3 regions of the Paenibacillus sp. FSL H8-0280 genome follow, and region 1 is predicted to be linked to each of the others. Evidence: riboswitches for the same ligand, from Rfam matches in the RefSeq annotation. Region 1 holds a riboswitch; each other region holds the start of a gene.

Region 1 (4,290 bases):
TTTATCCGTTATAATGAATTTAGTTGTGAAATAAGTGTCAAAGTACCGAAACAAGCGGAGAATATTCTTCGCCATCTTAAACCAACAGCGGGTGAGAAAAAATTGAAACACTTAACTTTGTTTAAATGGTTAACCGTATTAACCTGTCTTGTCATGTTTCTGGCCACTTTTGGTGGAGGCATCGTAACCAAAACGGAATCAGGCCTTGGCTGTGGAACAGAATGGCCTTTATGTAACGGAAAACTCGTTCCCGCACATACTGTGGCTTCACTCATTGAATATTCCCATCGCGCTGTAAGTGCACTGGCTGGACTGTTGTCCATTGCCTCTTTTGTGGCTTTTCTGCGGTTCGGCAAGTCACGCCGTGACCTGCAATTGTTCTCTTTCTTAACCCTGGTATTTGTTATAGTCCAGGGAATCATGGGAGCTTTTGCCGTCGTCTTCTCCCAATCTTCAGCAGTCATGGCACTGCATTTTGGTTTTGCACTGATTGCTTTTGCCAGTTCCCTAATGATGGCGCTGGGCATCAGGCAGGAGGCCAAAGATGGCGGATTGGAGCGCCTGAATAAATACCCTCGGGTTAGCAAAAAATTCAGGAATCTGGTCTGGTTCTCCACCATTTACACATATCTCGTGGTATACACGGGTGCATTTGTGAGTCACACGGATTCTGCCGGCGGTTGTTCCGGATTTCCACTCTGTAACGGGCAGATTATTCCTGAGCTTTCGGGTGGGGTAGCGGTTGCTTTTGCTCATCGTGCAGCAGCAGCTTCGCTCGTGATTGTTATCGCAATCCTGGGTCACTTCGCTTACCGTAATCATCCGGACAACAAGGAAATGCGTACTCTGGGTGTGGTATCCGTTGTTCTTATTCTGATGCAAGTAGTCATTGGTATTTTCATGATGGTGACAATGAACCGTCCGGAAGTATACATGTTCGTAGCTCTTGCTCATATGCTGGATATCGCCATATTGTTCGGAGTCTTAACGTATATGAGTTTCCTGGTGTACAAGCTGCATCGCCCGGCTAATCGTTTCTAAGATATAGATCCATTCTTTTTTAAAGTTACTTGGCCTAAATATGAAAGTCCACCATCCAGTGATGTACATCATTGGACAGGTGGACTTTGTTTGATGTCAAGGGGATCAGGGCAACCTATGGCAAGCAGCAATTACACGGAATGGATGATGTGTTACGTTTACGGTGATGAATTCTTGTTGATTTGGAAAAGAGGAGGTTAGATATGCTGCGAACGTTGTTGGGGGAAAAGCCACGTATAAACGAAGGTAAATTGAAGGCAGCGATGGACGCAATGGCGCATACGCTTGAGCTATTTCAGCGACAAATGCATGTGGACCATGATCCCACGCATGACTATCGGAAGCTGTATGTGTGGACTCAGGGACTCATCTCCTCACTGGATGAACTGGAGCAAAGCTGTTTCGCTGCTGCTCATTTTCGCAAAAAGGTCGTTGCAGGTTCAACGGATGATATGACGCCGACTGAAAAAGCCGAGTATGCTCGGTATGTGTATTTCTACAAAGATGGCTTTATCCGCTGCTTTGCCATTCTGGATAAAGTTGGAACGGTATTAAATGAAATATTCCAGTTGAATACTTCAAATACCAAAGCGCATTTTTCTTATTTTACTGTGTTAAGGCAGTTCGACTATGCGAGGGAACATCATGATCTTGCGTTGCTATTAATACAGATCAAGGACTCTTATCGTGAACCGATGAGCAAGCTGCGCAAACGACGTAATATGGAAATTCACTACATGAACTCAGAAATGCACGATGACCTGTGGCAGTTACATCAGACCTTGCAAGGTAAAGTGAAATTGGAGGATCTGAATCAGCATGTGCAGGAAATGCGTCAGGGCGTCGATATGGTCTGTGAAACGTTAACAGCCTCTTATAGTTATATCAACAAAATATGGAAAAGAAATAATTCCCTTTGACAAATCGGAATACTTGGAATATACTGAGTTTCAATCGAATGTTACACGGATATAATTGATATTTCAAAAGTTACGTTCACATTATAAAGCATAAACTACATGAACTTATAAAATCCTACAACAACATATTTCTTATCGAGAGCGGCGGAGGGACAGGCCCGATGAAGCCCGGCAACCGATTTGTAACGACATGATACATGTATCATTCGCGTTATAGATGTTAGGTGCTAATTCCTACAAAATGGTGCAAGACACGATTTTGGCAGATGAGAAGGTATATTCTTTCACGTGAAGAGCCCTCTTTGTATCTGCAAAGGGCTCTTTTTTTGTACTTTAGGGGGAGTTTTCCTTTAGATCGGGTAAAGATACATGTAGGTGGTTGGAAAGGGGCAAGTGCGATTGATTGAATTAAAAGGTTTAACGAAAACGTACGGCAAAGGGAAAAAATCTACAACAGCGTTATCCGAGCTGAATTTGAGCATCCAAAAGGGTGAAATCTACGGTGTGATTGGCCATTCTGGAGCGGGCAAAAGCACATTGATTCGCTGCATTAATTTGCTGGAACGGCCTACGGAGGGTGAGGTATGGGTCGACGGAATCAACTTGACTGAACTGAGCAAAACCGAATTGCAGCAACAGAGACGCAAGATCGGGATGATTTTTCAACACTTTAATCTGTTATCTTCGGCAACGGTATATGACAATGTAGCTTTTCCACTAAAGCTTGTGAATACACCCAAGGAAGCCATTGATCGCAAAGTGAAGGAAATGCTCGCACTGGTTGGTCTGGAGCACCATAGCAGCAAATATCCGGCTCAATTATCGGGTGGACAGAAACAACGTGTAGGGATTGCGAGAGCACTTGCAAGTGATCCAAATGTACTTCTCTGTGATGAGGCTACTTCGGCACTTGATCCGCAGACGACAAATTCAATCCTGAAGTTATTGCTCGACATTAATGAAAAGTACAACCTTACGATTGTGCTGATCACACATGAGATGCATGTCATTCAGAACATCTGTGACAAGGTGGCTGTCATTCATCAAGGTGGCATTGTGGAACAAGGACCTGTAACAGACGTGTTCTTGAAGCCGCAGCATGCGATTACGCGGGACTTCATGATGCGTGACCATGAAGCTGGACTTGCTCTGGAAGAGACCGCTCTGGCAAATGCAGGCGTTGAATTGCAGGCAGGTGCTGCTTCCAAACTTGTGAAGATATCCTTTCTGGGTAACAAAACGTATGAAGCGATTTTGTCTAGAACAGTACGTAAGACAGGCGTGGATTTTGCCATCCTGCAAGGTACAATCTCTACGATCAAACAGGTTCCTTATGGGCAGCTGACCGTTCGGTTCGAGGGTGATTCAAATGCGATTGATCGGACGATATCAGAATTAACCGCTGAGGGACTTGATGTGGAGGTGCTTCGTTAGATGGATTTTTCAACAGTTCGCTGGGAAGAGGTTGGTAAAGCCTCCATTGAGACACTGCAAATTTTGGGTGTATCAGGCTTGTTTACCGTTATCTTAGGTTTACCGCTCGGAGTTCTGCTGTTCATGACAGCCCGATCTGCTTCGATTAAGTCACGGGCAGTGTACACTATACTATCCCTGATTGTGAATATTTTGCGCTCAGTCCCATTTATCATATTGATTGTTGCTCTTATTCCATTCACTCGTATACTCGTTGGTACAGCTACGGGGGTGCTCGGTGTTATACCTCCTTTGGTTATTTCAGCAGCTCCTTATTTTGCTCGTTTGGTGGAGACGACGTTGCGAGAAGTTGATCGGGGTGTCATTGAAGCGGCACAGTCGATGGGTGCATCGACCGGACAGATTGTAAGACGGGTGTTACTGCCTGAGGCACTGCCTGGACTGCTTGCTGGTATAACGATCACCATCGTTACACTTGTCTCTTATACGGCGATGGCGGGCATGGTTGGTGGTGGAGGTCTTGGAACACTGGCAATTAACTATGGATACTTCCGTTATCAAAATGAAATCATGATTATATCCGTAGTGTCGATGATCATTCTTGTGCAAATTCTCCAGATGGCTGGAGATCGCTTGGTTACATTTTTCACCAGGAAATAACACATAGATAACATGATGGATATGCATTTATGCGGATGCCACATGAAAAAAATGATTAGAGAAGGGGTTTTACACATGAAAAAATGGTCTTTTGCTCTACTTAGTCTTATGTTGATTGCGGTTCTCGCAGCTTGCGGAAACAACAAGGACGCCGATAGCGGCGCAGACAATTCAGCAGGTGCACCACGTACAGTTGAATTGAAAGTTGGAGCTTCACCTACACCACATGCAGAGA
Region 2 (4,290 bases), 3.2 Mb from region 1:
GCCGAGATCTGCAATCAAATCATCCGCATGTTCAATGCCTACAGAGAACCGGAGCAGACGGTCATCCACACCTACGGCTTCACGAATTTCAAGCGGAATATCCGCATGCGTTTGTACCGCTGGGTAGGTCATGAGTGATTCCACTCCACCGAGACTTTCGGCAAAAGCGATCAGTTTGATATGACGCAGCAATGGTTCAACATAACGTGCATCCTTCACTTTGAAAGAAAAGATACCTGTGTTACCGGTGGATTGTTTATTCTGTATTTCATACCCCGGATGATCGGATAGACCTGGATGATATACTTCAACCACCGCTGGGTGCTCAAGCAAGTATTTGGCAATAGTAAGTGCATTGTGCTCATGACGCTCCATGCGAAGAGCCAGCGTTTTCATACCTTTCATCAACTGGTAGGAGTCACTTGGAGATAATACCGCTCCAATGGAATTATGCAGGAACGCCATCTCAGCAGATAACGCCTCACCTTTGGTAATAATTAGTCCGGCCAACACATCATTATGACCGCCCAGATATTTGGTAGCGCTATGAATGATGATATCTGCACCCAGTTCAATCGGACGTTGGAAAAATGGAGTCAACAACGTGTTGTCAACAATGGTCAACAGGTTGTAACTTTTCGCCCAGGAAGCAACAGCTTCCACATCGGTGATCATCATCAGTGGATTGGTTGGTGTCTCAATAAATACAGCTTTCGTATTCGGCTGACGAACCTTCTCCAGTGCTGCTAGGTCATTCGTGTCCACATAACTTGCAGTTACGCCGAAACGGGACAGAATACGTTCCAGCAGACGATAGGTTCCACCATACAGATCCAGCGATACAATCAGATGATCCCCTTGACCAAACATGGCAAAAATCGTTTGCAGCGCGGCCATTCCCGAGCTACAGGCAAACCCTGCATCACCGGACTCCAGCGCTGCAGCGGCTTCTTCCAATACTTTACGGGTTGGATTAGTCGTACGAATATAATCAAACCCCGTGCTTTGTCCAAGCTTCGGGTGGCGAAACGCAGTGGATTGATAGATCGGAAAGTTAATGGCGCCTGTTACCGGTTCATTGATGGACCCAATTTGTGCTAAGCGGCTTTCGATTTTCAACTTGTTGTTGTCTTCCATTGCTGCATCCTCCTGTAATCTCGATTAGATTTGCGGGCCAATATCGTAAGGTGTTTCTTGATACACATAGTAATTGAGCCAGTTAGAGAATAATAAGTTGGCATGAGCGCGCCAAGTAGCTGGTGGCACACGGGAAGGGTCATCATTCGGATAATAATGCCTAGGCAATGCGATATCCAACCCTTTGGCTGCATCCCGGTCATACTCCCACTTTAATGAGAACGGGTCATACTCGGCATGTCCTGTGGCAAAAATCTGTTTGCCGTCTTTGGTAGCAACCAGGAAGATCCCCGCTTCCTCGGATTCAGCCAAAATCTCTAAATTCTCATTCTTTTCAATATCTTCGCGTCTCACTTCCGTATGACGGGAATGTGGAACGTTGAATACTTCATCAAATCCACGCAACAACGGAACATGTGGTTTATTGATGGTATGTGGGAAAACGCCAAAACACTTCTCATCAAGTGCAACCTTAGGTACGTCAAAATGATGGTATAAACCTGCCTGGGAAGCCCAACATATGTGGAGGGTTGAAGTCACATTGGTTTTGGTCCATTCGAAGATCTCCTGGATTTCATTCCAATAGTTCACGTCTTCGAAATCCATCTGTTCCACCGGGGCACCCGTAATGATCATTCCATCGAAACGGCGGTGCTCAATCTCATCGAAGGTTTTATAGAACAGATCCAAATACTCCTGAGACGTATTCTTCGACGTATGGGATTTGGGATGTACAAGAACGACATCCACCTGAATAGGCGTGTTTCCCACCAGACGAAGCAATTGTGTTTCGGTCGTTTCCTTTGTGGGCATCAGGTTTAATATAACGATACGGAGTGGACGAATATCCTGCTGATATGCAGAAGTTTCATCCATGACGAAGATATTCTCTCCTTCAAGTACTTCTTTTGCTGGTAGAGTATCGGGTATTTTGATTGGCATAGTAAGTCTAACTCCTCCTTGTGCATAAATAGATGCAGCCACCCCTGGCTTGATGTCTTCACATCAATACAGTTATAGACTGCCTTGAGCTTGTAAAAACATTGAATTGCGCTTTCATCCAACGTTACAAACAACCTCAAGTTCCTTAGCGAAAATCACTGCTGAGAAGTCGGGGCATATGACAAAGACCTTCCTCGGATTTCGAGAAAGGTCATATGTAAAATAGATATGCGCCTCTCTCATCTCTCAGTTACAACAGTGCCACTTGACACTTAGTCGCTGCAAGAATTAGCACCGTGCGGTATACCGCCGGTTGCCGGGTTTCATCGGGCCAGTCCCTCCACCTACTCTTGATAAGATTTCGCTGTATTAGATTGTAATTTAATATGGTTCACCGTCTACTTTATTACATTAATGCCCTCACGTCAAGTTGCAGTTCGATGTCTGCTTCCCAGATCGGAACCGTTCATCATCCGTTGTCATACACTGCCTCAGGGCGCGAAATAGACACATTTTTGCGCTTGAAAGCACCTTGTAGCAGCGGTATACTAAACAAGGTGTTATAAACCCTTATGTGAGAGGTGACATATTAAATGGATGGCGACCCGAGGCCTGACTGGCAGCCGAATTCCGACAAACTGCATAGAGAATTGACATCAGCATGCCGGCAGCGGGACGTGACTTCCGTTTGATTATATAGTGAACGCAGCCCTGATCTCCAGGCTCCGCTGCCGACCGGCTGATTTGTTCTTTTTGCGCCCATTATGATAATATCCGCCAAGTTGGCGGGTGCAGAAGGAGTAGATTAACGATGAAAATCCGGTTGGTAAACAACGGTGTATTTATTCCGGTGGACGACATTCAGCAGGCGCTGACTCCACCAGCGGAAGGATTTTACTGGATTGATGCAGACGTAGACGATTTGGCGGTACTTCAGCCGCTGTTCTTGATGCATGATCTGGCTGTGGAAGACTGTCTTAGTGACGAAGAACAACGTCCAAAGATTGAAATTTATGAGAACCATTATTTTATTGTGATTAATAGCATCCGTTTTGATGATGAAGAGATATTTCTACGTGCGGTCAACCTGTTTCTCGGCAGACATTTCATTATTAGTGTTACGAAGCAAAAGGTCAGCGAATTGCGCACACTGAAACCCATCCTGTGGGAACAGGAAATCAGTACACCGGATCGTCTGCTGTATTTGCTGGTTGACTTGATTGTTGATAATTATTTCACCGTAGGTGACCGAATTGAAGCACGGATCGAGAAGCTTGAGGAAGACATTCTGATGCACACCAAAAAGTCACATCTGAATGAAATTATCGGGCTACGCAGTGAGATTCTGTGGCTGAAAAAAGTCCTTGGACCTCAGAAAGAGGTCATTAACACCTTGAACAAAAAAGATCTGCGTCTCATCGATGATCAACTGCAAAAGTATTTCAGTGACATCTATGAGAATGCTGTAAAAATATCTGAAACCTTTGAGACTTATCGCGACCTGATGGGCAACTTGCGAGAAGCCTACCAATCCAGTATTGCGAACCGGGCGAATGAGATCATGCGTGTATTTACCGCCATTACCACGGTCTTCATGCCGCTGACGGTCATTACCGGTATATACGGTATGAACTTTACGAATATGCCCGAGCTTAACTGGAAATACAGCTATTTTGTTGTGATTGGCCTGATGGTTACACTGGGCCTGAGCATGTTCTTCATTTTCCGCAAGAAAGACTGGGTATGAACTCGTATGAAATTACAAAGACGAAGCGCTCCTCCGGGAGAAACGCCTCGTCTTTTTTCATTTCTGATTATTAACCAACACTCTTCTCTGTCTCCGCGTGCCGACGGAAGCGGATTCGAATCATGCGCAGTCTTTCATAGACCTGCTCCAGACTTCCTCCATCGGGTTTCTCTCCTCCATACACCTTATGTAATACTGGCTTCAGGAACGTATCTCCCAGCTCCTCATACGCACTCCATACTGCCTCTTGTTCGTTCTCTGGCATCACTGCCAGCTCCACATCAAGAAGACAATCAGTGTCATAACCTTCGTGATCCAGTGCCTCTAACAGCTCAACCAACTCGCGACGGGATAATCCGGATCGATGAACAATCTCCTCTAACGTATACCCTTCCTTCATGCCTTCAAGCACCTGCTTGCGCGTGGTGAACTTATCAAGTTCTTGCTTGTACTTCTGCTCTCTC
Region 3 (4,290 bases), 330 kb from region 1:
GTATCATGTACGGCCTGCTTCCGTTCATTTATCTGACAGCAATGATACCCAAAACAGTGGATGATACTTTTGCACTAGGAGATATGCTGGGCAATGTGTCCGTATTTTTGTTTGGCATTTTACCTCTGGTACTACTGTTGTTAAGTCTGATTCGCAAAAAAGGAGGCAAGCATGCATGATTACATTCCGTATGTTGTTACGCTTTGCCACTGTATTATGCATTCTCTTAACGATATCCGGATGTTGGAGCAGTCGGGAGATAGAGGATCTAAGTGTCTACGTCGGTCTTGGGATCGATATCGGTAAAGAGACAGAATTTGAGAAAGACATCGCTAATCAGGGAGGAGCGTATTCCAAGCAGAACAATTTGACGGCCACGGTACAGATCGCTCCCGGTAATTCAAGTAGTCAAAAGAGCCAACAATCCGGTTCGCCTTCTTCTGGTAAAACGTCCTATTCCAATGAACAGCTTACTGGAGATTCCTTGCTGCAAATCTTTCGTCAGTTTGCTCTGAGGCGAGATCATCCGCTCATCGGACATCATCTGAAGGTCATCGTTGTGTCCAAGGATATTGCCAAAAAGTATGGTCTGGATCAGCTGCTGGATTTTGTACTTCGGGATAACGATATTCGCCCTAACTGTCTGGTGTTGATTAGCCATCATCGCGCCGTTGATGTACTGACTTCAGATGATCCTTCCCGGATTCCAGCATTTTATCTTACAGGTATTACCAGTAATTCGTACTTGTCCAATAAAATCCTGGACCCGGTTCTACTCTCCAAATTAGATGCACAAATGCAATCCGGTTCCAGCTTTTTGCTCCAGAATGTACTGAACTCCAATGGAGAGGACAAGTTCTCCGGTGCCAGTATATTTGATGGGAAAACGACCAAATTCATCGGAGAACTTAGCCAAACGGACCTAGAAGGGCTATCGTGGATCAGACCTAAAGAAAAAGGAGGTATCTTGAAGACATACAATAAAGCGGGATTCACTGTTGTATATGAAATGAAGAAGAAGAAAACAAAAGTAATTCCCAAGGTGGTTGGTAATGACATTTCATTCCATGTAAAGGTCGAATCCGAAGGCTGGTTGATGGAAGATTGGCGTTCTCCCGAAAGAGAGGAAAAAGGGGATTATCTTAGAGAATTAGAAAAAGAATTTGCTGAACTTGCCGAGCAACAGATTCGACAATTGTTATACAAACTGCAGCATACCTATAAAGTAGATGTTGCGGATTTTCGGGATAGCTTACGTATCAAAGAACCTAAAACATGGAAAAAAGTCAAAGACGATTGGGATAAAATTTTTAGCACCGTGCCGATCACGTATGAGGTAAAGACCACCATCACGAATCCGGGGTCTTCCACCGAATAGCGAGGTGTGCCATTTATTATTTAAATGTTGACACATTCATGATAGATCGCTATATTAGTAAAAAATCATTTTCTTATCCAGAGAGGTGGAGGGACTGGCCCTTAGAAACCTCAGCAACAGATCTGAAGGATACTGTGCTAATTCCAGCGGGTGAAAGCCTGATAGATAGGAGCGTTTGTTTTTATTTGTCAGTAACGGCGCACTCTTTAGGCAGAGTGGGTCTTTTTTGTTTTTTCTGGATGAAGAAGTAGGGGAGCAGCAGGTATGGAGAACAACAACGACAAAGGGCATTTTCAGCGGAAAATGCAGGCACGGCATGTGGTCATGCTCTCTCTCGGAGGAGTCATTGGAACGGGATTATTCCTCAGCTCAGGTTACACCATTCAGCAGGCGGGACCACTGGGAACCATTCTGTCCTATCTGATCGGAGCGATCGTTGTATATCTGGTGATGCTCTGTCTTGGTGAACTGTCTGTTCATATGCCAGAGACGGGAGCATTTCATAGTTATGCAGCCAAATATATCGGACCAGCAACAGGTTACACGGTGGCTTGGTTATACTGGTTAACCTGGACTGTTGCGCTTGGCTCCGAATTCACAGCCGCCGGATTGCTGATGCAGCGCTGGTTCCCATCGGTGAACGTATGGATATGGAGCGCGGTTTTTGCACTGATGATCTTTCTGTTTAACGCTTTAACGGTGAAATTATTTGCGGAATCCGAGTTCTGGTTCTCATCTGTAAAAGTAGTGACTATCGTAATCTTCATTATAATCGGTGGCGCAGCCATGTTCGGCATCATCCCGATGGCGGATTCTGAACCGGCTCCATTTCTATCAAATATTACTGCATCCGGGTGGTTCCCTCATGGGGCTACAGCGATATTGATGACCATGCTTGCTGTAAACTTTGCCTTCTCAGGCACCGAGTTAATCGGCATTGCCGCTGGTGAGACGGAGAACCCGGAAAAGACGATACCAAAAGCCATTCATACAACGCTGTGGCGTTTGGTTATTTTCTTCATCGGAACGATTATTATCTTGTCGGCCTTGCTGCCCATGTCGGATGCCAGTGTACTGGAAAGTCCGTTTGTAGCGGTAATGGAGCGGGTGGGTGTACCCTATGCAGCAGATATTATGAACTTTGTTATTCTGACGGCGATTCTCTCTGCTGCCAATTCAGGCCTGTATGCATCTTCACGGATGCTCTGGTCTCTGGCTGATAAAAAAACGATCTCCCCGTGGTTTGCCAAATTGACCAAAAGCGGGGTACCCCTGAATGCACTTCTGATTAGTATGGTGGGTGGTGCGTTGGCATTGCTGTCCAGTATTATTGCGCCAGGTACGGTGTATATTACGCTGGTCTCCATTTCAGGTCTGGCTGTCGTTGCGGTATGGATGAGCATCAGTGCCTCCCAATACATGTTCCGCAGACAATATATCCGGGAAGGACATGCGGTCAAAGATCTGGTCTACCGCACACCACTGTATCCGGTGGTACCCATTGTTTCATTTATATTATGCCTGGCTTCATGCATAGGTATTGCCTTTGACCCGACACAGCGAATTGCGCTGTATTGTGGGGTTCCGTTTATCGCAGTATGTTACGCTGCTTATTATCTGACAGAACGTGTGAATAAGAAAAGAGGACAAGTACATGACGCAAGCACAACAGACTAACCCCATAGAACAGATTTTGCGTGAACATCCGGTCATGATTCTGGATGGAGCGTTGGCAACGGAACTCGAACAGCATGGATGTGATCTGGATGATCCACTATGGTCTGCTCGTGTGTTGCTTGAGAATCCGGATGTTATTGTTCAGGTCCATGCAGATTATTTTCGAGCAGGAGCCGACTGTGCGATTACATCCAGTTATCAGGCGACGGTGGATGGCTTCAGCAAGAGAGGAATCGATGAACAGGCAGCACTAGAGCTGATCCGCAAGACGGTGGAACTGGCTGCACAGGCGAGAGATGATGTGTGGGCAGAAGTGCAGAGTAGTTTAGCAGGGAGAGAAAGCTCGACAGGTCAGCTTGTAGAAGCTCCTTCGGTACGTTCCGAAACTGTGGAGAATGAGGAGCATATAACAGATCGTACAGGGGATCGCGAAGAAGACAGTGTTCGTCCACGTCCAATTATTGCCGGGTCCGTTGGACCGTACGGCGCCTATCTGGCGGATGGTTCAGAGTATGTGGGACATTACGACGTGTCGGATGAGACGCTTGCCGTATTTCACCGTCCGCGTATGGCGGCGCTGATTGAAGCGGGTGCTGATATTCTGGCGTTTGAGACGATTCCTTCCTTGCAGGAAGCACAGGTGCTGGTTGATTTACTGAAGGAGTTTCCTCATGCGTATGCCTGGTTATCTTTTTCTTTAAAAGACGGGACAAGCATCAGCGAAGGCACAGCGCTTGAGGTATGTGCACAGACGTTTGGCTCCGAGCCGCAGATTGCGGCAATTGGCCTGAACTGTGCTCCCATGGAAGTGGTGACGGAAGCAGTGGGTATTTTGAGCCGTGCCAGCGATAAACCTGTTATTGTCTACCCGAACTCGGGTGAGACGTATGATGCAGCAACGAAGACGTGGAGCGGACAGGGTACATGTGGCAGTATGAGTGATGCTTCGGAGCAGTGGGTTGCTGCGGGCGCTAAAATCATTGGGGGCTGTTGCCGTACTACGCCACATCAGATTGGTGCACTTGCGAAGAAGTGGCGGAGTAAAAAAACTTGATGTAGGGTTGTACACCGAAAAGCTAGAGATACAACCAAATATCAAGAAGCCCTCACGACCCATTACTGGATTGGTGAGGGCTTTTTCAGTGTGATTTAGCGTTGTTAACATCAACATGAGGACATTCCTCTTCTGATGCTTCTAATTATGCTATTTAATTAACTGAGTGCTAACTAAGGTC

The links. Region 1 has a riboswitch for S-adenosylmethionine ahead of MHI12_RS24925 (methionine ABC transporter ATP-binding protein). Riboswitches for the same ligand answer to the same signal wherever they lie in the genome.
Region 2: it holds a riboswitch for S-adenosylmethionine, as region 1 does, so the genes downstream of both, metA (homoserine O-succinyltransferase) here and MHI12_RS24925 (methionine ABC transporter ATP-binding protein) in region 1, are expected to answer to the same signal.
Region 3: it holds a riboswitch for S-adenosylmethionine, as region 1 does, so the genes downstream of both, mmuP (S-methylmethionine permease) here and MHI12_RS24925 (methionine ABC transporter ATP-binding protein) in region 1, are expected to answer to the same signal.

What each region holds. Positions count from the first base shown of each region.
Region 1 is NZ_CP150296.1:5,726,380-5,730,669, reverse strand. Features, by position in the region: gene MHI12_RS24935 (heme A synthase) at 103-1,041, shown strand; gene MHI12_RS24930 (Cthe_2314 family HEPN domain-containing protein) at 1,245-1,961, shown strand; SAM riboswitch class I at 2,091-2,234, shown strand; gene MHI12_RS24925 (methionine ABC transporter ATP-binding protein) at 2,361-3,395, shown strand; gene MHI12_RS24920 (methionine ABC transporter permease) at 3,396-4,055, shown strand; gene MHI12_RS24915 (MetQ/NlpA family ABC transporter substrate-binding protein) at 4,131-4,290, shown strand, end outside.
Region 2 is NZ_CP150296.1:1,950,260-1,954,549, reverse strand. Features, by position in the region: gene MHI12_RS08870 (PLP-dependent transferase) at 1-1,137, opposite strand, end outside; gene metA (homoserine O-succinyltransferase) at 1,162-2,079, opposite strand; SAM riboswitch class I at 2,316-2,439, opposite strand; gene corA (magnesium/cobalt transporter CorA) at 2,891-3,826, shown strand; gene MHI12_RS08855 (HRDC domain-containing protein) at 3,897-4,290, opposite strand, start outside.
Region 3 is NZ_CP150296.1:6,056,273-6,060,562, reverse strand. Features, by position in the region: gene MHI12_RS26505 (spore germination protein) at 1-179, shown strand, start outside; gene MHI12_RS26500 (Ger(x)C family spore germination protein) at 176-1,378, shown strand; SAM riboswitch class I at 1,449-1,550, shown strand; gene mmuP (S-methylmethionine permease) at 1,643-3,055, shown strand; gene mmuM (homocysteine S-methyltransferase) at 3,033-4,109, shown strand; gene MHI12_RS26485 (hypothetical protein) at 4,260-4,290, opposite strand, start outside.